DNA from 4 places in the Nonomuraea sp. NPDC049637 genome. Region 4 is predicted to be linked to each of the others. Evidence: riboswitches for the same ligand, from Rfam matches in the RefSeq annotation. Region 4 holds a riboswitch; each other region holds the start of a gene.
What was found. A riboswitch is a leader RNA that binds a small molecule or an ion and turns the genes downstream of it on or off. The one in region 4 is predicted to bind cyclic di-AMP.

Region 1 (7,095 bases), on a different contig from region 4:
GGTGTCCATGAGGACGACGCCCTGGCCGGCCCGCATGATCGAATCGCGGACGAGGGCGTACTCCTCCCCCTTGGTGTCGAGGGTGCCCAGCAGCAAGACCGCCATGTCAGACCTCCTACGATCGGCCTTCCGACCTTACCCCGGCGATCTCGGCGTGGCGGATGCCGAGGACGTCCACGCCGTGCTCGGACAGCGGGCGCGTGCCGAAGATGCGGCGTTCCTCCTCGGTGATGGCGACGTCGTTGATGCTGGCCTCGCGGCGGCGCATCAGCCCCGACGCGTCGAACTCCCACTGCTCGTTGCCGTAGCTGCGCCACCACTGGCCGGCGGCGTCGCGGGACTCGTACTGGAAGCGGACGGCGATGCGGTCGCCGGTGACCGCCCACAGCTCCTTGCGCAGGGCGTAGTCCAGCTCGCGGGCCCACTTGCGGCGCAGGAACTCCGCGATCGCGGCGCGGCCGGTGACGAACTCGCCGCGGTTGCGCCACACGGAGTCCTCGGTGTACGCGAGCGCGACGCGGTCGGGGTCGCGGGTGTTCCAGGCGTCCTCGGCGGCCTGGACCTTGATCCGGGCGGTCTCCTCGGTGAACGGCGGGACGGGCGGGCGGGTCATGGGCTGTCCTCTCCGATCGAGAGAACGGTCGTTCTCCCGGCTTGTGCGATAGCGTAGAGAACGAGCGTTCTCCGCGGCAAGCACCTGGAGGGGTGTCATGGATCACGAGCAGCGGTTGCTGGACGCCGCGGGCGACCTCTTCTACCGCCGCGGCGTGCAGGCGGTCGGCATGGACGAGATCCGGGCCGCCTCCGGCGTCTCGCTGAAACGCCTTTACCAGTGTTTCCCGTCGAAGGAGGCGCTGGTCGTGGCCTATCTGCGGCGGCGCGACGAACGCTGGATGGCCTCGCTCACCGCGTACGTGGCGGGTGCCGGCGACCGCATCCCGGCGGTCTTCGCGTGGCTGGAACGCTGGTTCACCGAGGACGACTTCCGCGGCTGCGGGTTCGCCAACGCCTTCGCCGAGCTGGGCGCCGGTTCGGCCGCCGTCCGCACGGCGGTGCGCGAGCACAAGGAGCGCCTGCGCGCCTACCTGCGCTCGCTCGCCGAGGAGGCGGGAGCCGGGGACCCCGCCCTGCTCGCCGAGCAGTTGCTCACCCTGATCGACGGCGCCACGGTGACCGCGATGATCTCCGGGGAGCCGGGCGCGGCCCGCTCGGCCGGACAGGCCGCGGCGGTTCTGGTCCACCGGCACCGGCGGCCCTGAGACGCGAAAGAGCGCACTCCCCGCGGGGAGTGCGCTCTTCGGCAGAGCAGGATCAGGCGGCGTAGGACGGGTAGCCGTAGCCGACGACCTGCGAGGTCGGCCGGACGCGCTGCTCGACCTTGCCGTTTCCGGTGTTGCCCTCGATCGTGGAGATCGTGCCGTCGCCGTTGTCCTTGACGACGAAGCCGACGTGCTGGATGTCGTTCAGGCTCTTGCTGCCGCTCCAGGAGAAGAAGACGACGGCGCCCGGCTTGGCCTCGGTGCCCCAGCGGTCGTTGGCGGCGAACCACTTGGCGTGGGTCACGGTGTAGGCGTCCCAGCCGACCTGCGGGCGGGCGCCGGTCTGCTCGCCGACCCAGGAGACGAACATCGAGCACCAGGGGGCGTTCAGGTACATGGCGCGGTTGCCGCCGTCACGCGCGGCGGTCTCGGCGGCGCGCTGGGAGTCGGCGTACCACTTCTGGAATTTGGTGCCGCCGCCGTTGGCGTCCTCGGAGGTGCCGACCTGAGCGCGGGCCGTGGCCAGCACCTGGGCGGCGGTGACGTTGACCTTGCCCTTGGCGCTCTCGTCGGCGGCGCTGTTCTGCGCGACGCGCGGCTGGGCGGCCACGCCGGCGACCTTGGCGGTCTGGGTTGCGGTGTGGGCGGTGGCGTGGGTGGCGTCGGCGTTCACTGCCGCGTGCGTGCCGAGCACGCCGGCGACGGCGGTCGCGCCGAGAGCGATCTTGGCGAGGTCGAGCTTGTAGGCACGGTGAAGACGGTGCTTGGCCATGAGGGTGTTACTCCTTGAGCTTCCGTGCCGCTTGCCGGGTTAGCTGACGGGTTCGGGCGGGAAGCTGCCCTACGGCACCACGGTGCCGATTCACCCCATTGGACACATGGGTCCCCGGTTCCGCGCACAGGCGGATTCAGCGGTCTCTTGGTCAGGCAAAGGGCTGACGCATCGTCTTCCCGGGCCCCGGAAAGGGCCTGAAGGTATATGTGCGACGCCCGGATGCGGAGATGTCCGCATCGATTCTGTACAACACGGGTCCCGCTTGGGTAATTCCCAGGCAATGCCATCCCTACCTGGGACGACTCCCCGTTCGGCTGGGTACAACCAAGCTACCCGGCGAGTAATTCCCCGGCAAATGGCGGCAATAATTTCGACGCTGCGTGCGAGAAACGCTACGCGCCGAATCGGTTCACGCCACGTGCGCCTTTATCGCCACGCTCGTGAGCGCCAGCAACAATTCCAGATCGGGCTCGGCGTCGACCTGCACGGCGACCCAGGCGCCGTCGCGGCAGGCGTGGACCTGGTCGCACGCCCCCAGATACGGCTCCAGGCGGCCGATGGCGGGGGCGGTGAGCCGTACGTGGATCTCGTCCCGGCCGGCCAGGCGCAGGATCTCGGTTCCGTGTACGGCGAAGGCGACCTGCTGACCGGTGCCGCTGACGTTCAGCGACGGCCAGGACCGTAACTCCGCGACCGCGCGGGCCACGTAGGGTCCGCGTCGCGTGGGCGTCCGCCGCCAGGCGGAGATTCCTGCCACGCTCCAATGCTGAGCCACGGCTCACCCCGCCGTCAGCCCCCGTTCCGGAACCGTTATCCCCTCGTGAACGGGCGTGTCCGGGGTCTGACCGGCACGGTTACGGACACCTGACCAATACGTATTGACGCTCCCCCAGGCAGCGGCTACCGTCGATTCACAACTTAAAGGAAACTTTCCTAATAGTTTCCCCAGAAGTCTCCCATCCCACTCCCCACACACCCCCCAACGGATGTCGGAGCGACATGAAACACACCATTCTGAGCAAGGTCCTGGCGGGAATGGCGGCATTGGCCCTGCCCCTCACCGCGGCCGTGGCCGTCCCGACGCTCGCCTCCGCCAGCACGGTGGCGTACGCGGCGGCCTGGGCCCCGTGGACCGCCTACACGGCGGGCACGGTCGTCACCTACAACGGCGTGGACTACGTCTGCCTCCAGGCGCACACCTCGCAGCCCGGCTGGGAGCCGCCGAACGTGGCGGCGCTGTGGAAGGTCTCCGGTGGCGGCGGCACCGACACGACCGCGCCGTCGGTGCCGGGCAACCTGCGCTCGACCGGCGTCACGGACACGAGCGTGGCCCTGGCCTGGAACGCCTCCACCGACAACGTGGCCGTGACCGGCTACGAGGTCTACCGCGGCGGCACCCTGGTCACCACCGTCACCGGCACCACGTACAACGACACCGGCCTCACCGCGAACACCGCCTACAGCTACACCGTGCGTGCGCGTGACGCGGCCGGCAACCGCTCGGCCAACAGCAACCAGATCTCCGCGACGACCACCGGCGGCGGTGGCGGCGACGACAAGACCCCGCCGTCGGTGCCCGGCAACCTGCGCTCGACCGGCGTCAGCAACAACAGCGTCGCGCTGGCCTGGAACGCCTCCACCGACAACGTGGCGGTCACCGGCTACGAGGTCTACCGCGGCGGCACCCTGGTCACCACCGTCACCGGCACCACGTACAACGACACCGGCCTCACCGCCAACACGTCCTACACCTACACCGTGCGCGCGCGTGACGCGGCCGGCAACCGCTCGGCCGACAGCAACCAGATCACCGCGACCACCACGGGCGGCGGCGGTGGCGGCGGCAACAAGGTGCTGGGCTACTTCGTCCAGTGGGGCATCTACCAGCGCGGCTACCACGTCAAGAACATCGACACCAGCGGCTCGGCGGCCAAGCTGACCCACATCAACTACGCGTTCGGCAACGTGCAGAACGGCCAGTGCACGATCGGCGACAGCTACGCCGACTACGACCGCTTCTACCAGGCGGGCGAGAGCGTCGACGGCGTCGCCGACACCTGGGACAACGGCGCGCTGCGCGGCAACTTCAACCAGCTGCGCAAGCTGAAGAAGAAGTACCCCAACCTGAAGGTGCTCTTCTCCTTCGGCGGCTGGACCTGGTCCGGCGGCTTCGGCCAGGCGGCGCAGAACCCGACTGCCTTCGCCGACTCCTGCTACAAGCTGGTGGAGGACCCCCGCTGGGCCGACGTCTTCGACGGCATCGACATCGACTGGGAGTACCCGAACGCCTGCGGCCTGACCTGTGACACCAGCGGCGCGGCGGCGTTCAAGAACGTGATGTCCGCGCTGCGCTCGCGCTTCGGCGCGAACAACCTGGTCACCGCGGCCATCACCGCCGACGGCAACGACGGCGGCAAGATCGACGCGGCCGACTACGGCGGCGCCGCCCAGTACGTCGACTGGTACAACGTCATGACGTACGACTTCTTCGGCGGCTGGGACGCGCAGGGCCCGACCGCCCCGCACTCGCCGCTCACCACCTGGGACAAGATCCCGGTCCCCGGTTTCTACACCGACAACGCCATCCAGAAGCTCAAGAGCAAGGGCGTCCCGGCCGCCAAGCTGCTGCTCGGCATCGGCTTCTACGGCCGCGGCTGGACCGGCGTGACCCAGGCCGCGCCCGGCGGCACGGCGACCGGCCCGGCGCCCGGCACGTACGAGCAGGGCATCGAGGACTACAAGGTCATCAAGACCCGCTGCCCGTCCACCGGCACGGTCGCGGGCACGGCCTACGCCTACTGCGGCAACCAGTGGTGGAGTTACGACACGCCGAGCACCATCGGCGGCAAGATGAGCTACTCGAAGAACCAGGGCCTCGGCGGCGCGTTCTTCTGGGAGCTCAGCGGTGACACCACCAACGCCGAACTCCTCACGGCCATGAAGAACGGCCTCGGATAAGTTCGCACGTCAGGGGCCGGTCCCGGGTTTCGGGGCCGGCCCTTCGCCGTGCCCGGCGCGCCGCAGGACGGAACGCGGACGCCTTGGGAGAAGCTGGTCACCGGGGGTGAACGACGATTCTCTGGGGTGGCGGGCACAGGCGGCCCTTCTTCACGACACCGGTGTTCCTGGTCGGCCTGATCGGGATCACGGTGCTGGTGGTCGGGCTGGACAGGTTCACCGGCGGGGGCGCGGAGCTGGTGCCGGTGCTGATCTTCCTGCCGGCGATCGTGTCGGGGCTGGGCTCGGTGTGGCAGACGGCGGTCGCGTCGGTGTGGGTGCTGGCGGTGGTGTCGGCCTCGGTCGCCTATCTGGGCGGCAATCTGCGGACGAACCTGGAGGTCTCCGGCTTCACCGCGGCGTTCGGGCTGATGAGCGTGGTCGGCGCGAGCTACCGGATCCAGCGCGAGGAGGAGGTCCGCCGGTTGCGCTCGGCCGCCGCGGCGTTGCAGCGGCAGCTCGTCAGGCCGCTGCCGCTGCGCTCGCTCGACGTGGTCGTGGACGGCCTCTACCAGCCCATCGAGGAGGACACGATGGTGGGCGGCGACATGTACGAGGTGGCGCCGTCGCCGTACGGGACCCGGGTGATGATCGCCGACGTGCAGGGCAAGGGGCTGCCCGCGATCGGCGCCGCGCTGGCCGTGCTGGGCGCCTTCCGGGAGGCGGCCTACCGCGAGATCTCCCTCATGGGCGTGGCCGACGCCCTGGAGGACGCCGTGATCAGGCACAACCGGTTCGCCGCGCACACCGGCGAGCCGGAGCGGTTCGTCACCGCGCTGCTGCTGGACATCGGCCCCGAGCTGGAGGTGGACGCGGTCAACTGCGGGCACATCGCGCCGTACCTGATCCACGGCGGGAACGCCGGTCAGCTCTGGCTCGGCGAGCCGGAGGTGCCGCTCGGCCTGGCCGGGCTGGCGGGCGAGCCGCGCCACGGCGCGCGCTTCGCCTTCCCGCGCGGGGCGTCGCTGCTGCTGTGCACCGACGGCGTGACCGAGGCCCGCGACCGCGACGGCTCCTTCTACCCGCTGGAGCAGCGGCTGCGCTCCTGGGCCCGCGACCCGCCGGCCAGGACCGTCGAGGCCCTGGCCGCCGATCTGAGCACCTTCACGCGCGGCGCCCCGCGCGACGACATCGCGGTGCTCATCCTGCGCCGGACCGGATCGTGACCGGCCGCGCGACCGAATGGCAACTATTAAGAAAGTTTCCTAACAGAAAGCATTGACGGCCCTGGTCACCAGGCTTACCTTCCGATCAACCCCCCAGTCATGCCCCATCGGAGGTGGCCTTGAAGCCCACACGCCTACGCGCGGCCCTGGCCGCGTGCGGCACCTCACTGGTCCTCATCGCAGGAGCCCTGGCCGGTACGGCCACCGCCGCGGCCGACAACGCCGCCTGCCGCCCGGACGGCCTCTACCAGACCCCCGGCGTGGACGTCCCCTACTGCCTGGCCTACGACGAGGACGGCCGGGAGAAGATGGGGGCCGACCACCCCCGCCGCATCATCGGCTACTTCACCAGCTGGCGCACCGGCAAGAACGGCCAGCCCGCCTACCTGGCCGGCAACATCCCGTGGGGCAAGGTCACCCACATCAACTACGCCTTCGCCCACGTCGACGGCAGCAACAAGATCGCCGTGGACGCGAACGCCACCGCCACCGAGTGGCCCGGCGTCGCCGGCGCCGAGATGGACCCGGCCTACGCCTACAAGGGCCACTTCAACCTGCTGAACAAGTACAAGAAGCAGTACCCCGGCACCAAGACGCTGGTGTCGGTGGGCGGCTGGGCCGAGACCGGCGGCTACTTCGACGCGAACGGCGCCCGCGTGCCCTCCGGCGGCTTCTACTCGATGACCACCAACGCCGACGGCTCGGTCAACCAGGCCGGGATCGGCACGTTCGCCGACTCGGTCGTCGCGTTCGTGCGCGCGTACGGGTTCAACGGCGTGGACATCGACTACGAGTACCCGACCTCGATGAAGGACGCCGGGAACCCGCTCGACTGGACCGTCGCCAACGCCCGCAGGTCGAGCCTGATGAAGGGCTACGCGGCGCTGATGAAGACGCT
Region 2 (7,095 bases), on a different contig from region 4:
CGGGATAGACCAGGGCCCGTTTCAGCAGGGCGCCACGCGGAAGGTCGTCCGGTGCCAGGCGAATCCTCATGATCGCCTGGCCGAAGGTCCGCCGGTGCAGGCAATGGGCCCGCCAGTCATAGGCCGCATAACACAGGCCGGCCAGGAACCAGGCCAAGAGCCCGGGCAGCCGCCCGTCGAACGCCTCCACCGTCCCGACAGTCCGGAAGACGCCCCACAGCGCGATGAACAGAATGTAATAGAAGACCCCGAAGACCAGCGCCTCAATGAAGCGGGCGGCGAGGCGTTCCCACCATTCCGCGGGCACGGCGCCCGGCCACGACGGTGTCCCGGCCATATCCCACCTCACGCGGTCGGCGGTCGTACCCCCCATTTTGGTACGCCCCGCACACACAAAACAGAGGCCGGCGGGAAGCCGGCCCCTGTTTTACGCTGACGCGGGATTACTTGATCTTCACGACCACCGTGCCCGCGAACTTGTCCGCGAACGTCTGCTGCAGCGGCTTGTCCCACAGCTGCGAGGCGCCGTTGACCGCGACGCACGCCCAGGCGAGCAGCGGGCCGAGGAACGGGATGACGCTCAGGATGTAGCCGCCCCAGGTGACGCCGGCGCGCTTGATCGCCAGGTCGGACGTGAGCCCGCCCGGAGGAAGGGCCTGGCCCACCGGCACGACCTTGATCCCCATGACCATCTTGCCGACCGTCTGGCCGTTCATCTTCGTCAGGAAGAACTCGTAGCAGACCCAGACGGCGGTCGTGACGATCGCCGACAGGATGCCGATGACGAATCCCGACAGGATGCCCGAGGTCGAGCCGGTCGCCGAGTCGTAACCGATCGCGAACAGGCCCAGGATCAGGCTGACCACGAAGTTCACGATGCCGAGGATGACACCGTCGATGATCCTCGCGACCAGACGCTGCCACCACTCCGCCAGAGGAGCCGGCGCGCCCGGGGGCTGCACGCCGACGGGCTGACCGTAGGGCTGGCCGTAGCCGGGCTGGCCGTAGGGCTGCGACTGCTGCTGCTGGCCGTATGCCTGGCCGTACTGCTGCTGGTCGCCGTACTGCTGGCCGTAACCCTGTTGCTGGTCGCCGTACTGCTGCTGGGCGTAGCCGCCCTGCTGGCCGTACTGGGCGTCCTGGCCGTAGCCCTGCTGCTGGCCGTAGTCGGGTTGCGACTGCTGGCCGTAGCCCTGCTGGCCGTACTGGGCCTCCTGGCCGTAACCCTGCTGGCCCGACGCGGCCTGCTGGCCGTAGCCGGGCTGGGCGTACTGCTGGCCGGAGGACTGCGGCTGCTGGCCGTAGCCCTGCTGGCCCGAGGCGGCCTGCTGGCCGTACTGGGCGTCCTGGCCGTAGCCCTGCTGCTGACCGTAGTCGGGCTGGGACTGCGGCTGCTGACCGTACTGGGGTTGCTGGCCGTAGCCCTGCTGCCCCGCGGCGGCCTGCTGGCCGTAGCCCTGCTGCCCCGCGGCGGCCTGCTGGCCGTAGCCCTGCTGGCCGTACTGGGCGTCCTGGCCGTAGCCGGGCTGCGTGTACTGCTGGCCGGAGGACTGCGGTTGCTGGCCGTAACCCTGCTGGCCCGAGCCGGCCTGCTGGCCGTACTGGGCGTCCTGGCCGTAGCCCGGCTGGGTGTACTGCTGGCCGGAGGACTGCTGCTGCTGGCCGTAGCCCTGCTGCTGGCCGTAACCCTGCTGGCCCGAGGCGGGCTGCTGGCCGTACTGGGGCTGCTGGCCGTAGCCCTGCTGCTGGCCGTACTGCTGCTGTTGCTGGCCGTACTGCTGTTGCTGGCCATAGCCCTGTTGCTGCTGCTGACCATATGGGGGCTGGCCGAAGGCATCGTCCGCCCGGTAGCCGACCACAGTCACGTCCGGGTCGGGCTCACCGGGCCGACGGCCGTGGTGCTGCCCGTACTCGGGGTTCTCGCCGGAATCGTCCTGTGGGTACGGCGGCTGTCCGGTGCTCACCGTGTCACCTCGCTTCGAGTGCGCATGTGGCACGTGTCAGGACACATGCCTGTGCTGCCCAACGTATCGACATAGGTATCAACAATCACCTTTCCAAGTGGTCAAGGTCCGCGTCACCCGATGTCAGATGCAGCAGCATGCGGGTGTTGCCAAGGGTGTTCGGTTTGACGTGTTCCAGATCAAGGAACTCCGCCACACCCTCGTCGTACGAGGCCAGCAACTCGGCGTAGACCTCGGGTGAGACCGGGGTGCCCTGGATGGGGCGGAAACCGTGCCTCGCGAAGAAGTCGACCTCAAAAGTCAGACAGAATACACGCCGCAGCCCCAGATCCTTCGCCTGCCGGACGAGTGCCGAGACGATCCGCCGCCCCACGCCCAGCCCCCGGCACGCGGGATCGACGGCCACCGTACGGACCTCGGCGAGGTCCTCCCACAGCACGTGGAGCGCGCCGCAGCCGACGACCTCCCCGTCCCGCTCGGCCACCCAGAACTCCTGGACGTCCTCGTACAGCGTGACCGTGGCCTTCTCCAGGAGCCGCGGACCCGCGCCCGCGTAGGTGTCCACGAGACGCCTGATCGCACGCACGTCGGGCGTGCGGGCACGCCTGACCACGACCGCGGTCTCGGGGACTGCCACTTCGGCCACCTGCTCCATGGCTCTCCAGGGTACAGATCTCATTACGGCTCGGCCCTAAATCCCACGTCTCGGGCATCTCATCACATCCCGTGGTCGAGCGAACACGAGCCGACTTGGAGCTTTCCTCCAGACCTCAGCGCCCCGAATGCTGGACAAAAGGTGCAGAAGCCCGCTTCCGTACGGCTACCCACGAGATCACCTTGTGACCCTTCAGTTGTGAAACCTCTACAGACTCGGCAGTTCCGGTTGAGCGTGAACCCGGAGTGCATTAGTGTCCAGCGACGATGTTCTCCGCGTAATGCGCGCGGAAAGACACGCCCAATTCCCGCAAGGGAAGCCGGGGAACCAACGGCGGCGAGCAGGCAGCGCCGCCACTTGGGGTGAATCCGACCATCTCGGTAGGGCTGCTCCGGCCCGAACCCGTCAGCTAACCCGGCCGGCGTCGATGAGAGGAGCTCGGTTGGTGAAGCGGACGCTCGACCGCTCGGGGCAGACGGGGGGCAGGCACGCCCGCCCCCAGGAACAGGCCAGGCGCGCACGCCGCCTCGGCGTCATCGGCGTCACCGTCGCCGCGATGCTGTTCGCCGTCCCCGTCGGTTCCGCCGCCGCCGACCCGAAGCCGTCGCTCTCCGAGCTCTCCGACCAGGTGGAGAAGCTGCACGAAGAGATCGAGACGCTGGCCGAGCAGTACAACGAGCAGCGCGAACGGCTGAAGGCCGCGCAGAAGGCCAACGACTCCGCCCAGAAGATCCTGGCCACCAGCGAGTCCGACCTGGCCGCCAGGCGCGCCAGGGCCTCGCTGCTCGCCCAGAACGCCTACATCACCGGCGGCCTGGACAAGGCCCTGGCCTTCGCCCAGTCCGGCGACCCCGAGACCTTCCTCGACCGGGCCGCGACCACGTACGCGCTCGAACAGCAGCAGGGCGAGGAGGTCAACCAGCTCGCCAAGGCCATGGAGGCCGCCGAGCGGGCCAGGGCCGGCGCGAAGACCCGCATCGCCGAGGTCCAGAAGATCGTCACCGATCTGGAGGCCAAGCGCTCGAAGATCACCAAGCTGGTCACCAAGGTGGAGAGCAACCTCTACCGGCGGGCCATGGGCGAGGCCGGCCGTCCCGGCACCCGGGCCGTACGCGTCAACCTGCCGGTCATCGGCGACGGCAAGGCGGCCCAGGCCGTCAAGTGGGCCCTCACCCAGCAGCTCAAGCCGTACGTGTGGGGCGCCGAAGGGCCGCGCTCCTACGACTGCTCCGGCCTGGTGATGGCCGCCTACCAGCGTGTGGGCATCTCGCTCCCCCACTACACCGGCGACCAGTGGACGGCCGGCACGCACGTCAGCCGTGACCAGCTGCGCCCCGGCGACCTGGTGTTCTTCTACAGCGACCTGCACCACGTCGGCATCTACATCGGCGGCGGCATGATGGTCCACGCCCCGCGCACGGGTGACGTCGTGCGGGTCGCCCCGATCGGCGGGCGGCCGTTCGCCGGCGGCGTGCGCATCGCGGACTGACCGGCGCCCCACACCGCCCCAGCGCCACACCGCCCAGCCCCACTTCATCCAGCGCCACTTCGCCCAGCGCCGACAGGTGAGCGCCGCCAGATGAGCGCCGCTAGATGAGCTGGCGGCGCGCCGCCCATGCCACGGCCTCGATCGCCGTGGCCACGCCGATGCGGTCGCAGATGCCCCTCAGCCTGCGCCGTACGGTCCGTCCGCTGATGTCCAGCCGCCTGCCGACCCGATCGACGGTCACCCCCCTGGCCAGTTCGGCCAGTAACGCCAAATCCGCGTGGCTCAGCTCAACGCCTTCTGTGAGCACATCCACCGGGAGCCCTCCCCCCAACAGCAGAACTCGGACCTTTCAGGCGAAGCAAAGCCGCTCGTCTCGGTGAAGGTAAACGCATCGCGGAAAGGTCGTCAAGCGCGACAATCGGCGCCCTTGACCAGTGCTATTGACATGATCACTTATATGTGACGTACTCCGCATATGTCGGCACGCCGTGATCAGCTATGAACGGTCCAAACGATCAATTCGGCGGCCCGGTTCCACCTCCGATGAGCGCCACCGACGTGCTGGGTTTTGATCCCTCGGATCCGCAATTTGTGCGCGATCCGTACGTCCGATATCGCGAGCTGCGAGCCGCCGGGCCGATCTTCAGAACGCGCGGCGGGCTGCTCGTCGTGACCACGTACGAGTTGTGCGCGGCCGTGCTGCGCGACCCCGGGTTCGGTCACGGAACGTCCCCGCCCGCGCAGGAAGAGGCAGGTCAGCCCGGCAGGTCGTTCCTGCTCATGGACCCGCCCGATCACACCCGGTTGCGTGCTCTGGTCAGCCGCGCGTTCACGCCGCGCATGGTGGCCCGCCTCAGGCCGCGGATCGAGGCGATCACCGCCGACCTGATCGGACGGCTGCCGGAGGAGGCGGAGCTGATTTCCGGCTTCGCGTACCCGCTGCCGGTGATGGTGATCAGCGAGATGCTCGGGGTGCCGCCGGAGGACCACGACCGCTTCCGCGGGTGGAGCGAGGCCCTTGCCCGCGGACTTGACCCGATGCTGACAGACGCCCTCATGTCGGAAACAGAGCGTTCCAGGAACGAGTTCCGCGACTACTTCCGCCGCCTGATCGCGCGGCGGCGCGAGCATCCCGGGGAGGACCTCCTGAGCGCCCTCGCCCACGTCGAGGAGCTCACCGAGGCCGAGTTGCTGGCGACCTGCGTGCTGCTGCTCGTGGCCGGCCACGAGACCACCGTCAACCTCATCGCGAACGGCGTGCTGAACCTGCTGCGGCACGGCCTGCTGCACCGCGCCGCCGAGCGGCCGAGGGAGGTGGTCGAGGAGGTGCTGCGCTTCGATCCGCCGGTCCAGCTCACCTCCAGGATCGCGCTGGAGGACCGGGAACTGGGCGGCACGCCGGTGCCCGCGGGCACCGGCGTGCTCGTGCCGATCGGCGCGGCCAACCGCGACCCGGCCGCGTTCGCCGATCCGGACCGGTTCGACCCCGGCCGCGAGCCCGGCCGGCATCTGGCCTTCGGGCTCGGCCTGCACTTCTGCCTGGGGGCGACGCTGGCCAGGATGGAGGGCGAGATCGCGCTGTCGGCGCTGGCCGCGGCGGCGCCGAAGATGGAGGCCGCCGATCCGGAGCCGCCGTACAAGGAGAACGTGGTGCTGCGCGGGCTGGCCCGGCTGCCGGTGCGGCTCAGGCGGTAGCGTCGTAGCGTTCCCTGGCGGCCTCGACGTCCTCGATGTGCTCCTCGGCCCACGCCTTGATGGCGATGACCAGCGGCATCAGGCTCTCGCCCAGCGGGGTGAGCGCGTAGTCGACGCGCACCGGCACCTGCGGCGTGACCCGGCGCGCCACCAGGCCGTCGCGCTCCAGGCCGCGCAGCGTCTGGGTGAGCATCTTCTGGCTGACCCCCGCGATGTGCCTGGCCAGGTCGCTGTAGCGACGCTCGCCGCCGGCCAGCGCGCTGAGCACCAGCGTGACCCATTTGTCGCTGAGCCGGTCGAGCAGCTTGCGTGAAGGGCATTCGGCGAAGTAGGCGTCGAAGGCCAGTCTCGCCTGGTCACGCCGCTGCGCCGCCGTCGTGGTCGCCATCGTCTCACTCCTCGCCGTGTGTTACGCACTTCCAGGTGCCTACTTACTGAAAGAGAGTAACTCTTCCTAGGGTCGTCGGCATGACGAACATGCGTGCACTCATCGGCGGCTCCGGCGCTCCCCGGCTGGTGTCCGCGCCGCTGCCGACGGCGGGGCCCGGCCAGGTGCGGGTCAAGGTGGCCGCGGCCGGGGTCAACCCCTTCGACCTGGCCGTGGCGTCCGGGGCCCTGGCCTCGTACGGGCTGGCCAGGAAGCTGGACTCGTACGGGATCGGCTTCGACGCCGCGGGGACCGTCGACCAGGTGGGCCCGGGGGCCTCCTTCAGCGTGGGAGAGGAGGTCGTGGGGCTCTGCGCGCGGCTGGAGCTGCCGTACAAGGCGCAGGCCGAGTACGTCGTGCTGGACGCCCCGGCGGTGGCCCGCGCCCCGCGCGGCGTGAGCCCCGTCCACGCGGCCACGCTGCCGCTGAACGGGCTCACCGCCTGGCAGGCGCTCGACCGGACCGGCGTCGGGCCGGGCGGCACGCTGCTGGTCACGGGGGCGGCGGGGGCCGTCGGAGGCTACCTGGTGGAGCTGGCCGCCGTGCGCGGCGTCAGGGTGGTGGCCGCCGCCGGCGCCGCGGACGAGGAGCTGGTACGCGGCTTCGGGGCGGAATGGTTCGTCCCCCGCGAGGAGGACCTGGCCGAGGCCGTACGGGCGCGGGTGCCCGGTGGTGTGGACGCCGTCGTGGACGCGGCCGTGCTGGGCCTGCCCGCGCTCGACGCCGTACGGGACGGCGGAGCGTTCGTGGCGCTCGCGTCGGGGGTCGCGCCGGTGCCGCTGCGCGGCACGGACGTGGCCACCGTGCTGTTCCGCTCGGACGCCCGGCAGCTCGCGGAGCTGGTGCGCCTGGTCGAGGCCGGACG
Region 3 (7,095 bases), on a different contig from region 4:
ACGATTTTGAGGTAGTCGGCCCCCTCGGCCAGCCTGGCCCGGACGAACGCCGGCGCCTGCGCCGGGTCGGAGACGAAGTCGATCGCCGTGCCGTCGAGCCCGTCCAGGACGGTGCCCGCCAGGGCCGCCAGCAGCTGGGTCGGGTGCCCGCCGGGCGCGGTGGCCAGCGTGCCGGCGCTGCGCAGGTCGGCCACGTCGTCGTTCTCGGCGGCCAGCCGCCGCTGCCCGGCGAGCATCTGCGGGAGGCAGAACATGTCGAGCTCGGTGGTGACCCCGTACCGCAGGGCCTGGGCCAGGCTGCCGTCGAACACGTGGGTGTGCGCGTCGATCAGGCCGGGCAGCAGCGTCCTGCCCGTGCCGTCCACCTCGGCATCGGCCGGGTGGTCCGCGCCGGAGCCGACGGCGGCGATCAGATCGTTCTCGATCACCACGTCGGCCGTCGCGATGGTGTGCTCGCCGTCGAACACCCTGACGTCGCGGATCAATGTACGCATCGAAGCTCTCCCTCGTGAGTCGTGAACCCTCGGACGCCACCACAGAGGGGCAACCGGCCGGGAACTGTGACATGAGTGGCATAGATCACGCTTGATGGCTTCATGTCACAATCTCCGCCCGTCGGGACTCTTCGGTTGCGACAGATGAGGAGGCCCGCCATGACACCGACCCCGCGGCAGCCCGCCGACGCCGCCACCGAGCAGTTCCTCGGCTACCGGGAACTGCTGTTCTCCGTGGTCTACAACATGCTCGGCAGCGTCGCCGACACCGAGGACGTGCTGCAGGAGGCGTGGCTGGCCTGGTCCGCCCGGCACCGCAGGCCGGACGCCGGACCGGTGGAGAACGTCCGGGCCTACCTGGTGCGGATCGCGGTGAACCAGGCGCTCGCCCGGCGGGCGGACCTGAGCCGCCGGCAGGAGACCTACGTCGGCCCGTGGCTGCCGGAACCGCTGGTCACGGCCCCGGACAACGCCGGGGGCGCCGCCGGGAGCGGGGAGTCGTTGTCGATGGCGGTGCTGGTCGTGCTGGAGACGCTGTCACCGCTGGAACGAGCCGTCTTCGTGCTGCACGAGGTGTTCGGGTTCAGCCATCCGGAGACGGCCGACATCCTCGGGCGCACGCCGGCGGCCGTCCGGCAGCTCGCGGCCCGCGCCCGTCGCCACGTTCATGCCCGCCGTCCGCGTCACCGGACCGAGCCCGGCGTGCACGCCGAGGTGACCGAGCGGTTCGCCGCGGCGGCCCTCGGCGGTGACCTGCGGGCTTTGCTGGAGGTGCTGGCGCCGGAGGTGACCCTGTGGACCGACGGCGGCGGCAAGGGGCCCGCCACCAGCCTGCACCCGGTCCACGGCCGGGACGAGGTGGCCGCGATCTTCATGTCCGTGGCCGCGACGCTGACCCCCGGCGCGGTGGACCTGCGCTACCGGCGGGTGGCCGGGGATCCGTGCGCGCTGGTCTTCTCCGGTGACGGCCCGCTGGCCGTGGTCGTCGTCGATCTCACGCCCGAGGGCGACCGGATCGCCGCCGTCTACTCCGTCACCAACCCCGACAAGCTGACCGGCATCCGCTGAGCCGCCGGCCCCGCGGCTAGTTCATCGAGATGTGCACGTGGTCGTAGTGGTTCTCGGTGATGCTGCCGCGGTCGGACATCGAGCGCCAGCCCGAGCCCTGGTTGATGCGCTGCTTCCAGATCACGTACTTGACGCCCAGCTTGGCCTTGTTCTTCAGGGCCCAGTCGGCCAGCCGGTCGCCGAGCGCGTTGTTGACGGCGCTCGGCATGGTGCCGCCAGTGCTCATCATGAAGTCGCAGGCCCGGCCGAGCGGGTGCTCGCCGCTGGAGCCGGCCCGGAAGCAGCCCACCTCGTACGGCAGCGAGAAGTTCTTCTGCACCTGCGCGCGCATCAGCCGGGTGCGCGGCGTGATGTTGTCCGAGCCGGCCGGCAGCTCGGGCGCCCAGCTCCCGTCGGACTTCTTGCCCGGCCCGAACGGCACGAGGTCCTGGAGCTTCTTCTTGATGTCGTCGATGACGTCCTGGGCGTCGTCGCGCTGCTCGGCCACCTCCGCCGTGCCCGCCTTCAGCTGCGTCGCGAGCGCGGCGGCGGCCGTGGCGGCCTTCTTCTGGTCGTCGCGGGCCTTGGCCACGCTGTCCACGACCGCCTGCTGCTCGGCGGTGAGCTGTTCGAGCACGGCCGCGCCGCCGCCGTCCGGGGTCAGCATGAAGCCCGGCAGGGAGGCGTCGCGGCTCTGGTAGCGCAGCCGGGCGATCTCGGCGACCCGCTGCTCGGCCGTGGCGACCGCCTGCTCGGCGGCGGTGAGCCGCTGCTGGGCCGCGGTGGCGGCCTGCTGGGCCTTGGCCAGCTCGACCCGCTTGAGGTTGTACGTCTCGATCAGCTTGTCGACCTTGCGGTTGAGCTGCTTGAGCTGGGCCCGCAGCTGCGCCTCCGACGGCTTGGGCGCGGCTGACGCCGAGACTGAGGCGGCGGCCGGCTGGACGAGCAGGGCGGTGGCGGTGATGAGACCGACGGCAAGACTCGCGGGGGACGAAGCCGCCACGTGGTTGTTCCTCTCCCTCTGCCGGCCGGGTTAGCTGACGGGTTCGGGCACGGGAGCATTCCCTACCACTTGCGCGGATTCACCCCGGATGCGATGGGTCCCCGGCTCCCGGGCAACACGCCCGGGATTAGGCGTACAACGACCGTTATGGCCGGTGTCTAACGGGATATTAGTGGTAGATCACGAGTCATGCGACTTTAATGAGAAACCAATTAGTGATCAATTCGTGATCGCAACATGCGTGCCGCCTCCTCCGGCAGCACGTCGTTGACGAAGGCACCCATGGCCGACTCCGAGCCCGCCAGGTACTTCAGCTTCCCGGGCGCCCGCCTGATGCTGAACAGCTCCAGGTGCAGGTAGGCCAGCTCGCGGCCGTACCGCACCGGCGCCTGGTGCCAGGCGGAGATGTACGGCATCGACACCCCGAACAGCGCGTCGAGCGCCCGCAGCACCGAGGTGTACAGCGGCGCGAACGCGGCCCGCTCCTCCTCCGACAGCGCCGCCAGGTCGGGCACCTGCCGGTGCGGATACACGTGCACCTCGAACGGCCAGCGCGCGGCGGCCGGGACGAACGCCGTCCAGAGCTCGTTGGCGGCCACCACCCGCGTGCCGGCGGCCCGCTCGGCGGCCAGCACGTCGGCGAACAGGTTGCCGCCCGTGTGCCGCGAGGCGGCCCCGAGCTGGAGCTTGGTGCGCGGGGTCACGTAGGGGTAGGCGTAGATCTGCCCGTGCGGGTGGGGGAGCGTGATGCCGATCTCCTCACCCCTGTTCTCGAAGCAGAACACCTGCTCGACGCCCTCGATGCCGGACAGCTCGGCCGTGCGGTCGGCCCACGCCTCCATCACCAGCCTGACCTGGGCGTTGGAGAGCCTGGAGAAGGAGGAGGAGTGGTCGGAGGTGAAGCAGACCACCTCACACCGCCCGACACCCGGCCGCACCTCACTCAGGCCGCCGACATCCCCGTAAGTCCCAAAATTTCCGGAGAAAGAGGGAAAGCGGTTCTCGAACACCACCACGTCATAGTCGTGGGCCGGGATCTCCGACGCCCGCGTGTCGGACGACGGGCACAACGGGCACTCGTCGGCCGGCGGCAGGAACGTGCGCGTCTGCCGATGGCCGGCGATCGCGATCCACTCCTCGGTCAGCGGGTCGTAGCGCAGCTCGGAGGCCACCGGCCGCGGGTCGAGCGGCCGCCGGTCGATCGCGCTCCGGTCGGCGTCGTCGCGCCGGTCGAAGTAGATCAGCTCTCGGCCGTCTGCCAGGTGGGTGATGGTGCGCTTCAAGGCGTGCCCTCCGCGATGATCAGTTCTCCGGCCCGTTCGGCCAGTTCGGTGCGTGCTTCCTCGGGCAGCCCCGCGTCGCTGATGACCACGTCGGCCTCGGTCAGCTCGGCGATCGTGCTGATGCCGACCGTGTTCCACTTGGTGTGGTCGGCGGGGACCACCAGCCGGTGCGCCGCGGCCACCAGCTCCCTGTCGGTCTCGGACTCCAGCAGGTTGGGCGTGGTGAACCCGGCGCGCAGGCTCATGCCGTGCACCCCGAGGAAGAGCGTGTCCACGTGCAGGCGGCGGATGGCCGCCACCGCCACGGGGCCGACGAGCGCGTCGGAGGGGGTGCGCACGCCGCCGGTCAGCACGACCGTGCGGTCGGCGCGCGGGTTGCGGTGGAAGACCTCGGCGACGGGGATCGAATTGGTGATCACGGTCAGCTCGGGCACCGCGACCAGATGGTGGGCCAGCGCCCATATGGTGGTGCCGGCGGAGAGCGCCACGGCGGTGCCCGGCCGGACGAGAGTGGCCGCGTGCCGCGCGATGGCCTCCTTCTCCTGCTGCTGGCGGGCGGACTTGGCGGTGAAGCCCGGCTCCTCGGTCGAGCCAGGGCCGAGGGCCGTCGCGCCACCATGAACCTTCTCCAGCAGCCCGCGCTCGGCCAGCACCTCAAGGTCGCGGCGTATCGTCATGTCGGAGACGCCGAGCTCGCGCACGAGGTCGGCCACCCGGACGCCGCCGCTGCTGCGTACGCGTTCCAGGATCGTCTGCTGACGCTGCTGTGCGAGCACGCCCACCCCTTCCAACAGATTCCACCAAATTATGACACGAGTTTGTTGAGGAATGTTAGGTCACGGCGTATCGCTTGTGCGAGCCGCGGGCAGGGGAGACCTTGAGGGTCACGATCCCGACCGCTGGAGGTGAGCCCATGGCGAAACGTGCACGCAAGGGCAGGGCGCGCAAGAAGAAGAAGGCGAACCACAGGAAGCGCCCGAACGCGAACTGAACACGGGTGGCCGCGCTCTCGCGGCCACCCGTGTCGTCTTCAGCCGGGCAGTTCGGTGAGCGCCTGGTCGAGGCGCTCCTGCGGAAGCGAGTAGTCCTCCAGTTCGCCGGCCAGGTGGCGGTCGTAGGCGGCCAGGTCGAAGTGGCCGTGCCCGCACAGCGCGGTGAGGATCACCTTCTCCTCGCCGCTCTCCTTGCAGCGCAGCGCTTCGGCGATGGTCTCGGCCAGCGCGTGCGTGGGCTCGGGGGCCGGGACGATGCCCTCGGTCCGTGCGAAGCGCACACCCGCCTCGAAACACTCGCTCTGGGTACGGGTCACCGCCTCGAACAGGCCCAGCTCGTACATGTGGGACAGCAGCGGCGCCATGCCGTGATAGCGCAGCCCGCCGGCGTGGATCGGGTCGGGGACGAAGGAGTGCCCGAGGGTGTGCATCTTCAGCAGCGGCGTCAGCCCGGCGGTGTCGCCGAAGTCGTAGGCGTACACGCCGCGGGTGAACGACGGGCAGGCGGCCGGCTCGACGGCCCTGAACCGGGTGCCGATCCGTCCGGCCAGCTTCTCCCGCAGGAAGGGGAAGGCGAGACCGGCGAAGTTGGAGCCGCCGCCGGTGCAGCCGATGACCAGGTCCGGCAGCTCCGGCAGCTGCGCCAGGGCCTCCTCGCCGATCACCGTCTGGTGCATCAGGACGTGGTTCAGCACCGAGCCGAGCGCGTACCGGGCCTCGGGGGTCGCGGCGGCCACCTCGACCGCCTCGCTGATCGCCAGGCCCAGGCTGCCGGGGGAGGCGGGGTCGTCGGCCAGCGCCTTGCTGCCCGCGCCGGTGAGGGGTGAGGGGCTGGGGTTGACGGTGGCGCCGTACACGCGCATGAGCGAGCGCCGGTACGGCTTCTGGTCGTAGGACGCCCGAACCATCCAGATCCGGCATTCGACGTCGAACTGGGCGCAGGCGAACGCCAGGGCCGACCCCCACTGTCCCGCGCCGGTCTCCGTGGTCAGCAGCCGCACGCCTTCCTTGGCGTTGTAGTACGCCTGCGGCACGGCGGTGTTCGCCTTGTGCGACCCGGCCGGTGAGACGCCCTCGTACTTGTAGTAGATGCGGGCCGGCGTGTCGAGGGCCTTCTCCAGCCGGTGCGCCCTGATCAGCGGCGTGGGCCGCCACAGCCGGTAGACGTCGATGACCTCCTTGGGGATGGGCACGTAGCGGTCGCCGCTGACCTCCTGCGCGATGAGCTCCATGGGGAACAGCGGCGCGAGGTCGTCCGGCCCGACAGGACGGCGGGTGCCGGGGTGCAGGGGCGGCGGAGGCGGCACGGGAAGATCGGGAACGATGTTGTACCAGTTGCCAGGGATCACCGTTTCAGTTTGAGCCGCCTCTGTGAGCCGTCAAGGGTATGGACACGGACACGTTCCTTCTTTACCTTGGTTGAAACAGTTCACAGGAGGAGCGTATGAAAATCGATGCGGTCGTGTTCGACATCGGCGGAGTGCTGGAGCTGACGCCGTCCCTGGGCGTGACGGCCAGATGGGAGGAGCGGCTCGGCCTGGCCGCCGGGCACATCGACGCGCAGCTGGAGCCGACCTGGCTGGCCGGGATGGTCGGCGAGATCACGGAGGAGCAGGCCGATGCCGAGGTGGCCAAGGTGCTCGGCGCGCACGCGGGGGCGTTCATGGCCGACGTCTGGACGGAGTACCTCGGCACCCCCAACGCCGAGCTCATGGCGTACCTGGGCGCCCTGCGTCCGCGCTACCGCACGGGCCTGGTGAGCAACAGCTACGTCGGCGCCAGGGAACGCGAGCAGGCCGCGTACGGATACGCCGGCCTGGTGGACCACATCGTCTACTCGCACGAGGCGGGCGTGCGCAAACCGGACCCGCGCATCTACCGGACGGCCTGCGACGCCCTCGGCGCCGACCCCGCCGCCACGGTGTTCCTCGACGACCACGAGCCGTACGTCGAGGGCGCCCGCGTGGCCGGCCTGCACGCCGTGCGCTTCACCTCGAACGCCCAGGCCGTCGCCGAGCTGGACGCGCTGCTCGGGCTCAGCCGTCCGTCAGCACCGCCGGCCGGTCCGGATGATCGGCCCTGACCACCACGTCGGCGGCCCGCTGCGGGCGGGCCTCGCGTTCGTACCGCTCGTAGGCCGGCAGTCGCCACCGCTCGTCCGGCGGCGTGCGCCGCGCCAGCGCCCCCGCCGACAGCCACACGTGCACGCTCACCTCGAACGGCAGCCCCCGCCCCAGCAGCAGCGTCCCGTCCACGAGCACCACCCCGCCCGGCGC
Region 4 (7,095 bases):
CGAGCAGGACGGTCGGCGTGCCCTGGATGCGGATCTTCGAGGTCTCCGCCAGGTGGGTCTTGGCGTACGACTGCGAGGTCACGCACTCGTCCACCGAGGCGCCGGCCTTCCTGGCGGCGGCCACCAGCTCCGCGACGGTGAAGCCCGAGGCCGAGCCGTGCGGGGCGGGCTGCATGGCGTAGAGCTCGTCCCTGAAGGCCAGCCAGTTCTCCTCCGGCACGCATCGGGCGGCGGCCGCGGCCCTGATGGAGTTGGAGCGCATGGGCTCGTCCTGGAAGATCGTCACGGGGTGGAAGACGACCTTGAGCCTGCCCTCCCTGGCCAGCTTCTGGATCGTGCCGTCGACCTTGGCGTGCATCTCCTTGCAGATCGGGCAGTCGAAGTCCTCGTACACGTCGAGGACGGGTGCGTGGCTGGACCTGTCGGCCAGCACCATCGAACCGTCGAGCTGCCTGGTCAGGCGTACCGACCCGGCCGTCTCACCCGGCTCCGAGAAGGCCAGCACACCCAGCACCACCAGCGCCGCACACGCGACCACGACCGCAACCAACCGCTTCATCATCCGCCCACTTCCAGCTCACCGATCGCGCAGACCCTACCAACGCCGGAACCCCTCTCCGGACAGCCGGCCGGGGCGGCTCCCTCATTGGTACCTGATGACGATGAGAGAACGCTGTGAGGGGAGAATGACCTTCATGAAGGCGAACCTCCTCGACCCCGCGGTGGGCCGGTACATCCTCGACCACTCCACCCCGCCCGACCCCCTGCTCGACGAGCTGGCGCGGGAGACCGCCGAGGCGACGGGCGACGCCGCCAGGATGCAGATCTCCGCCGACCAGGGCCGGTTCCTCACCATGCTGACCCAGCTCACGGCCCCGGCCGTGGCGGTCGAGGTGGGCACGTTCACCGGCTACTCGTCGGTGTGCATCGCGCGGGGGTTGTCCGGCGGGCGGCTGCACTGCTTCGACGTGAGCGAGGAGTGGACGTCGATCGCCCGGCGCTACTGGGAGCGGGCCGGCGTGACCGACCGCGTCTCGCTGACGCTCGGGCCCGCCCTGGAGACGCTGGCCGCGTTCGACGAGCCGATCGACCTGGCCTTCCTCGACGCCGACAAGGGCAACTACCCCGGTTACTACGAGTTGCTGGTCGAGCGGCTGCGGCCGGGCGGCCTGCTGCTGGCCGACAACACGCTGCGCAGCGGGCACGTGGCCGACCCGGCGCACTCGGAGACGACGACGGTGCAGATCCGCGAGTTCAACGACCTGGTGATCGAGGACCCGCGGGTGAGCGTGGTCATGCTGCCGGTCGCCGACGGGATCACGATGATCAGGAAGAACCACTAGATCGCGGGACGCCGCCGCCGTTACTCTGAGTGATCCTTCGGAAACCCCCCGGCGAAGCATGAGGACGGCGGCATGGTCAGGCCCCTGGAAGAGCGCTACCGCACCGTGCGCGAGCTGTTCCCCGAGTTCCGCATCGAGACGGTCCAGGGCCGGATCGTGGTGAACGAGCCGGGCACCTGGCAGCACAACACGATCCTGTCCCGGACGTTGTTCCAGCTCGCCACCGCGGCGGCGGTCCGGGGCTGGGAGATCTGGCCGAACATCACCGTCTACCTGGGCCCCGGCCACGACCTCTACGTGCCCGACCTGGCCGTGGTCCCGCCCCGGCCGCGTCTGCACGAGGAGCACGCCGTCCACGGCGCCTCGACGATCCTGCTCGTGGACGTCGTCTCGGTGGCCACGACGTACGACGTGCACTTCGTCAAGACGGGCGGTTACGCGCGCGGCGGGGTGCCGCTCTACCTGGTGATCGACCCGTTCCAGCGGCTGGTGACGCTGTTCGGCGGGCCGGGCGGGCGGCGCTACCGCAGCGAGAACGTCGTCTCCCTGGGCGAGCCGGTGTTCCTGCCCGACCCGTGGAACCTCCACGTCGACACCGCGGCCCTGACGGAGGCCGGCGCCTGAACGCCGGCCGTCCGCGCGTCTAGCCGATCTTGTGGATCCAGTTGCGGGTGTCGGGACGGGCGCCGTACTGGATGCCGACGAGCTCCTCGCGCACCCGCATCGTCACCGGGCCGGGGGTGCCGTCGGCGATGGTCCAGGCACGGTCGTCGCCCCTGACCGACCCCACCGGCGTGACCACGGCGGCGGTGCCGCACGCGAACACCTCGGTCAGCTCGCCGGAGGCGCAGGCGGACTCCCACTCGTCCACCGAGACCAGCCGCTCCTCGGCCTCCAGGCCGAGGTCGCCGGCCATCTCCAGGATCGACTCCCGGGTGATGCCGGGCAGCAGGGTGCCGGTGAGCGCCGGGGTGACGAGCTTGTTGCCGAAGACGAAGAACAGGTTCATCCCGCCCATCTCCTCGACGTACTCGTGCTTGTGGGCGTCGAGCCAGACGACCTGGTCGCAGCCGTTGTCGACGGCCTGGCGCTGGGCGACGAAGGCGGCGGCGTAGTTGCCGCCGCACTTGGCGAAGCCGGTGCCGCCGGGCGCGGCGCGCGTGTACTCGGTGGACAGCCAGACCGAGACGGGCTTGATGCCGCCGCTGAAGTACGAGGCCGCCGGCGAGGCGATCACCATGTACTTGTAGGTCTTCGACGGATAGTTGACGCCGAGCCCGGCCTGCGTGGCGAACATGAACGGGCGCAGGTAGAGGCTGTGGCCCTCGGTGGTCGGCACCCACTCCTTGTCGGCCGAGACCAGCAGCTCCAGCGACTCGACGAACGCCTCCTCCGGCAGTTCGGGCATGGCCATGCGCTCGGCCGAGCGGTTGAAGCGGGCGGCGTTCGCGTACGGGCGGAAGGTCGCGATCGAACCGGAGATCTGCCGGTACGCCTTCAGGCCCTCGAACAGCTCCTGCGCATAGTGGAAGACCGAGGTCGCGGGGTCGAGCGAGAGCGGCCCGTACGGCATGAGCCTGGCGTCGTGCCAGCCCTCGCCGTCGGTGTAGTCGATCGAGATCATGTGGTCGGTGAAGACCTGCCCGAACCCGGGGTTCGCCAGTACCTGCTCCCGCTCGGCCGCGGTGCGAGCGTGGTCGGAATGCTGCACGTCGAAGCTGAGCTTCTGAGCGATGGTCATGACGACGGTCCTTCTCTCTACGAATCTGCGACTCGAAAGCTGATTCTGGTAGCTACTGCCCGCGAGCAGTATTCGTACTTCCTAGTGTCTCGCGATTTGGGATGGCAAGAGGCACTTGGGGGGGTTCAATCCCGAAGAACGCGAAAAAGCGCCTGGCAGTCCGCGTTCGGACCGCCAGGCGCGTGCGGGGCTAGGCGGTCCTAGCCGGCTACTCGCGCGGCGATGTCGTCGCCGATCTCGCTGGTCGTGCGGCCGGCGCGGCCGGTCACCCGCTCGGCGATGTCGGCGGCCACGGCCTGCTCGACCTTGGCGGCCTCGGCGTGCAGGCCGAGGTGGTCGAGGAGCATGCCCACGGACAGGATGGTGGCGGTCGGGTCGGCCTTACCCTGACCGGCGATGTCGGGCGCGCTGCCGTGCACCGGCTCGAACATGCTCGGCGAGGTGCGCTCGGGGTTGATGTTGCCGCTGGCCGCCAGGCCGATGCCGCCGGCGATCGCGGCGCCGAGGTCGGTGATGATGTCGCCGAACAGGTTGTCGGTGACGATCACGTCGAAGCGCTCGGGCTGGGTGACGAAGAACATCGAGGCCGCGTCGATGTGGCTGTAGTCGGTGGTGACGTCGGGGAACTCCGCGGCCACGCGGTTGACCGTGCGCTGCCACAGGTCGCCGGCGAAGGTGAGCACGTTCGTCTTGTGGACGAGCGTGAGCTTCTTGCGGGGCCGCGACTGAGCCTTCTGGAAGGCGTAACGCACGACGCGCTCGACGCCGTGGGCGGTGTTCAGCGACTCCTGGGTGGCGATCTCGTGCGGCGTGCCGCGGCGCATGACGCCGCCGGTGCCCGCGTAGAGGCCCTCGGTGCCCTCGCGGACGACGACCATGTCGATGTGCTCGGCGGTGGCGCCGGCCAGCGCGGTCTCGACGCCGGGGAACAGCTTGACCGGCCGCAGGTTGACGTAGTGGTCGAACTCGAACCGGAGCTTGAGCAGCAGGTCGCGCTCCAGGATGCCGGGCGGCACGCTGGGGTCGCCCACGGCGCCGAGCAGGATCGCGTCGTAGCCGCGCAGCTCTTCGAGCACCGCGTCGGGCAGCGTCTCGCCCGTGCGGTGGTAGCGGGCTGCGCCCAGGTCGTAGTGGGTGGGCTCGATCTTCGTGCCCACGGCCTCCAGGACCTTGAGCCCTTCGGCTACGACCTCGGCGCCGATGCCATCCCCAGGGATGACGGCCAGGCGGATGTTACGCGACTCCATGGGCGGTACCTTACCGGCTCGTCTCGGCTGACGAACACATCATCTCAACAACCGGACAACCCGTTTTGGGGGGATTGCGACCTTTTGACCGTTTCGTTAGAGTCCGACGAGCCTAATCCACGCAGCCGCTGCGTGGAGCCGGGGACCCATCTTTCCCCCCGGGGCGAATCGGCTGCGCCTCTCCCCCGAGAGCGTCGCCGTAGGGCTACTTCCAGGCCCGAGCCCGTCAGCTAACCCGGTCGGCCACGTGGAAGGACAGTCCCCTGTCTAGCATCGCCATCTTTTTGGCGGTGGCAGCGGGCGCCGCAGGTCTCGCGCCTGCCGCCCCCGCGGCTCCCGCCGCTCCGGCCGCCCCCACCCCCTCCGTCACCCTCACCGGCCCCCAGGTGAAACAGGTCCAGGAACGGCACGTGCCGAAACCGGCCTGGAAGGTCGCCCTCGAATACGCCATGGACAAGCGCGGCACCCCGTACGTGTGGGGCGGCGCCAGCGAACGGGGCTACGACTGCTCGGGCCTCATGCTCCGGGCCTACGAGGACGCCGGCATCGAGCTCCCCAGAACCGCCGCGGAGCAGTACGGCGCCTTCTCCAGGAAGATCTCCTGGAAGGACCTCAAACCAGGCGACCTGGTGTTCTTCAGCGGCCTCGGCCACGTCGGCATGATCTCCAAACCCGGCTACATGGTCCACTCCCCCCACACCGGCGACGTGGTGAAGGAGGAACGCCTGTCGCAGTGGCGCAGGCAGGCCTTCGTCGGCGCGGTACGCCCCGACCCCAAGGGCGTCAAGCGCTGGGCCGACTACAAGCAGCTCCAGAAGGCCCCCGCCCCCGCCATGCTCACCGCGACCCTGTGACGACGACCTTCCCCGGGGCGTGCCCCTCCTCCTGGTAGCGGACGGCCGCCGGGAGCTCGCCGAAGGGGAAGGTCCTGTCGATGACCGGGGTGACCGCGCCCCGCTCGATCAGCCCGGTCAGCGTCAGCAGGTTCGCCCTGTTGCTCCCGCAGCGGACGACGTCCGCCCTGACGATCCGCTGCGGGACGAAGGGCCCCGACGCGAGCGCGGCGAACATGTGGCCGGCCGGCTGCACCCAGCGACCGGCCGGCCCGCCGACCAGCACGTACGTGCCCTTCCTGGTCAGCACCCGGCGGCAGTCCGCGAGCCGGCGACCGCCCGCCACGTCGAGCAGCAGGTCGAAGCGCCGGCCCGAGGCCGCGAAGTCCTCCTTGGTGTGGTCGATGACGTCGTCCGCGCCGAGCGAGCGCACCAGGTCCGCGTTCCGCCCGCTGCACACGCCCGTGACGTGCGCCCCCAGCGCCTTGGCGAGCTGCACGGCGAACGTGCCCACGCCGCCGGACGCGCCGTTGACCAGCACCTTCTGGCCCGGCTGGAGGCGTCCCTCGTCGCGCAGCGCGATCAGCGCGGTGTTGGCCGCCATCGGCACCGCCGCCGCCTGCTCGAACGACAGTCCCGCCGGTTTGGGCGCCACCTCGCCCTGCCGCAGGCAGACGTACTCGCCGAAGCCGCCCCCCAGCGACATGGCGTACACCTCGTCGCCGGGACGGAACAGCGTGACGTCCTTGCCGGCCGCCTCGACCTCCCCCGCCACGTCGGCCCCGAGGACGGCGATACGGGGCCGGTGCAGCCCGACCCCGCCGCCCATGATCCGGGCCAGGTACGGCTCCCCCCGCATGAAGTGCCAGTCGTAGGGCTGCACGGACGTGGCCCGCACCCGGACCAGCACCTCGTCGTCGCGCGGCACGGGCCGCTCGACGTCGGTCAGGACGAGCTGGTCGGGCGAGCCGAACGAGCGCAGGACGTACGCCTTCATCGTTTTCTCCCTCGTGCCGCTGATGTGCCGCTGATGTGCCGCCAGTGTGGGCGTGACCTGCGCGGACGCTCAACGGTCGAAAGGCGACGGCTCGATGGCCGAAAGTACGACCGCCCGCCCGCCGATGGTGCGAACCGGGACGGGCCGTCCGCGCGATGACCGGGCACGGGCGCGGGCGGCACGCTCTCAGGCATGAGATGGATCGCACCCGCCGGGCTGCTCGCGCTCAGCGTCGTCCCGCTGGTCGCCGGCGCACTCCGGCTGACCGAACTGGCCGCCGGCGCCCCGGTCACGGCGGACAACGCGCGTTTCTTCGCCATGCCCGTGCCGGTGCTGCTGCACATCCCGGCTTCGCTGGCGTTCTGCGTCCTCGGCACGTTCCAGTTCCAGGCCCGGTTCCGGGCCGGGCGGCCGGGGTGGCACCGCGCGGCCGGGCGGGTGCTGGTTGCGTGCGGGCTGGTCGCGGCGCTGTCGGGGTTGTGGCTGACGCTCTTCTCCGACCTTCCCGCCGGCGACGGGACGCTGCTGGCCGCCTTCCGCCTGCTGTTCGGGACGGGCATGGCCGTCTGCCTCCTGCTCGGCCTGGCCGCGATCCGGCGGCGTGACGTGGCCCGGCATCGCACCTGGATGACCCGCGGGTACGCGATCGGGCTCGGCGCGGGCACGCAGGCGTTCACCCTGGCGTTCGGCGCTGCCGCCTTCGGGCCGCCCGGCGAGCTCGGGCGGGCCCTGCTCGTCGGCGCGGGCTGGGTGATCAACCTGGCGGTGGCCGAGTGGGCCGTCCACAGAGCCCGCAGAGGTCGGGGAGGTCGCGGAGGTCGCAGAGGTCAGGTGCGTACGCGGTCGGTCTCGTAGGCCCACATGGCGATCTCGACGCGGTTGCGCACGCCGAGCTTGGTCATCAGGCTCGCGACGTGGCTCTTGACCGTGCTGA

Region 1: linked by a shared signal. The riboswitch ahead of AB0J71_RS20790 (CHAP domain-containing protein) and the one ahead of AB0J71_RS04505 (C40 family peptidase) in region 4 are both predicted to bind cyclic di-AMP.
Region 2: linked by a shared signal. The riboswitch ahead of AB0J71_RS05500 (NlpC/P60 family protein) and the one ahead of AB0J71_RS04505 (C40 family peptidase) in region 4 are both predicted to bind cyclic di-AMP.
Region 3: linked by a shared signal. The riboswitch ahead of AB0J71_RS13440 (hypothetical protein) and the one ahead of AB0J71_RS04505 (C40 family peptidase) in region 4 are both predicted to bind cyclic di-AMP.

The regions. Positions count from the first base shown of each region.
Region 1 is NZ_JBFAOM010000014.1:41,534-48,628, forward strand. Features, by position in the region: gene AB0J71_RS20775 (Tm-1-like ATP-binding domain-containing protein) at 1-105, opposite strand, end outside; gene AB0J71_RS20780 (nuclear transport factor 2 family protein) at 116-613, opposite strand; gene AB0J71_RS20785 (TetR/AcrR family transcriptional regulator) at 711-1,259, shown strand; gene AB0J71_RS20790 (CHAP domain-containing protein) at 1,312-2,031, opposite strand; cyclic di-AMP (ydaO/yuaA leader) riboswitch at 2,046-2,183, opposite strand; gene AB0J71_RS20795 (luciferase family protein) at 2,444-2,791, opposite strand; gene AB0J71_RS20800 (glycosyl hydrolase family 18 protein) at 3,034-4,992, shown strand; gene AB0J71_RS20805 (PP2C family protein-serine/threonine phosphatase) at 5,154-6,197, shown strand; gene AB0J71_RS20810 (glycosyl hydrolase family 18 protein) at 6,317-7,095, shown strand, end outside.
Region 2 is NZ_JBFAOM010000003.1:162,953-170,047, forward strand. Features, by position in the region: gene AB0J71_RS05485 (RDD family protein) at 1-337, opposite strand, end outside; gene AB0J71_RS05490 (RDD family protein) at 444-1,964, opposite strand; gene AB0J71_RS05495 (amino-acid N-acetyltransferase) at 2,050-2,619, opposite strand; cyclic di-AMP (ydaO/yuaA leader) riboswitch at 2,907-3,058, shown strand; gene AB0J71_RS05500 (NlpC/P60 family protein) at 3,065-4,108, shown strand; gene AB0J71_RS05505 (LuxR C-terminal-related transcriptional regulator) at 4,209-4,421, opposite strand; gene AB0J71_RS05510 (cytochrome P450) at 4,700-5,803, shown strand; gene AB0J71_RS05515 (helix-turn-helix domain-containing protein) at 5,793-6,191, opposite strand; gene AB0J71_RS05520 (NADP-dependent oxidoreductase) at 6,272-7,095, shown strand, end outside.
Region 3 is NZ_JBFAOM010000008.1:12,161-19,255, reverse strand. Features, by position in the region: gene AB0J71_RS13450 (amidohydrolase family protein) at 1-494, opposite strand, end outside; gene sigJ (RNA polymerase sigma factor SigJ) at 654-1,562, shown strand; gene AB0J71_RS13440 (hypothetical protein) at 1,579-2,544, opposite strand; cyclic di-AMP (ydaO/yuaA leader) riboswitch at 2,550-2,688, opposite strand; gene galT (galactose-1-phosphate uridylyltransferase) at 2,757-3,827, opposite strand; gene AB0J71_RS13430 (DeoR/GlpR family DNA-binding transcription regulator) at 3,824-4,603, opposite strand; partial or broken gene AB0J71_RS13425 (TrpB-like pyridoxal phosphate-dependent enzyme) at 4,858-6,174, opposite strand; gene AB0J71_RS13420 (HAD family phosphatase) at 6,264-6,902, shown strand; gene AB0J71_RS13415 (uridine kinase) at 6,856-7,095, opposite strand, start outside.
Region 4 is NZ_JBFAOM010000002.1:425,910-433,004, forward strand. Features, by position in the region: gene AB0J71_RS04480 (thioredoxin domain-containing protein) at 1-562, opposite strand, end outside; gene AB0J71_RS04485 (O-methyltransferase) at 696-1,343, shown strand; gene AB0J71_RS04490 (Uma2 family endonuclease) at 1,416-1,967, shown strand; gene AB0J71_RS04495 (branched-chain amino acid aminotransferase) at 1,987-3,084, opposite strand; gene AB0J71_RS04500 (3-isopropylmalate dehydrogenase) at 3,285-4,331, opposite strand; cyclic di-AMP (ydaO/yuaA leader) riboswitch at 4,431-4,591, shown strand; gene AB0J71_RS04505 (C40 family peptidase) at 4,622-5,185, shown strand; gene AB0J71_RS04510 (NAD(P)-dependent alcohol dehydrogenase) at 5,169-6,161, opposite strand; gene AB0J71_RS04515 (DUF2306 domain-containing protein) at 6,354-7,016, shown strand; gene AB0J71_RS04520 (response regulator transcription factor) at 6,989-7,095, opposite strand, start outside.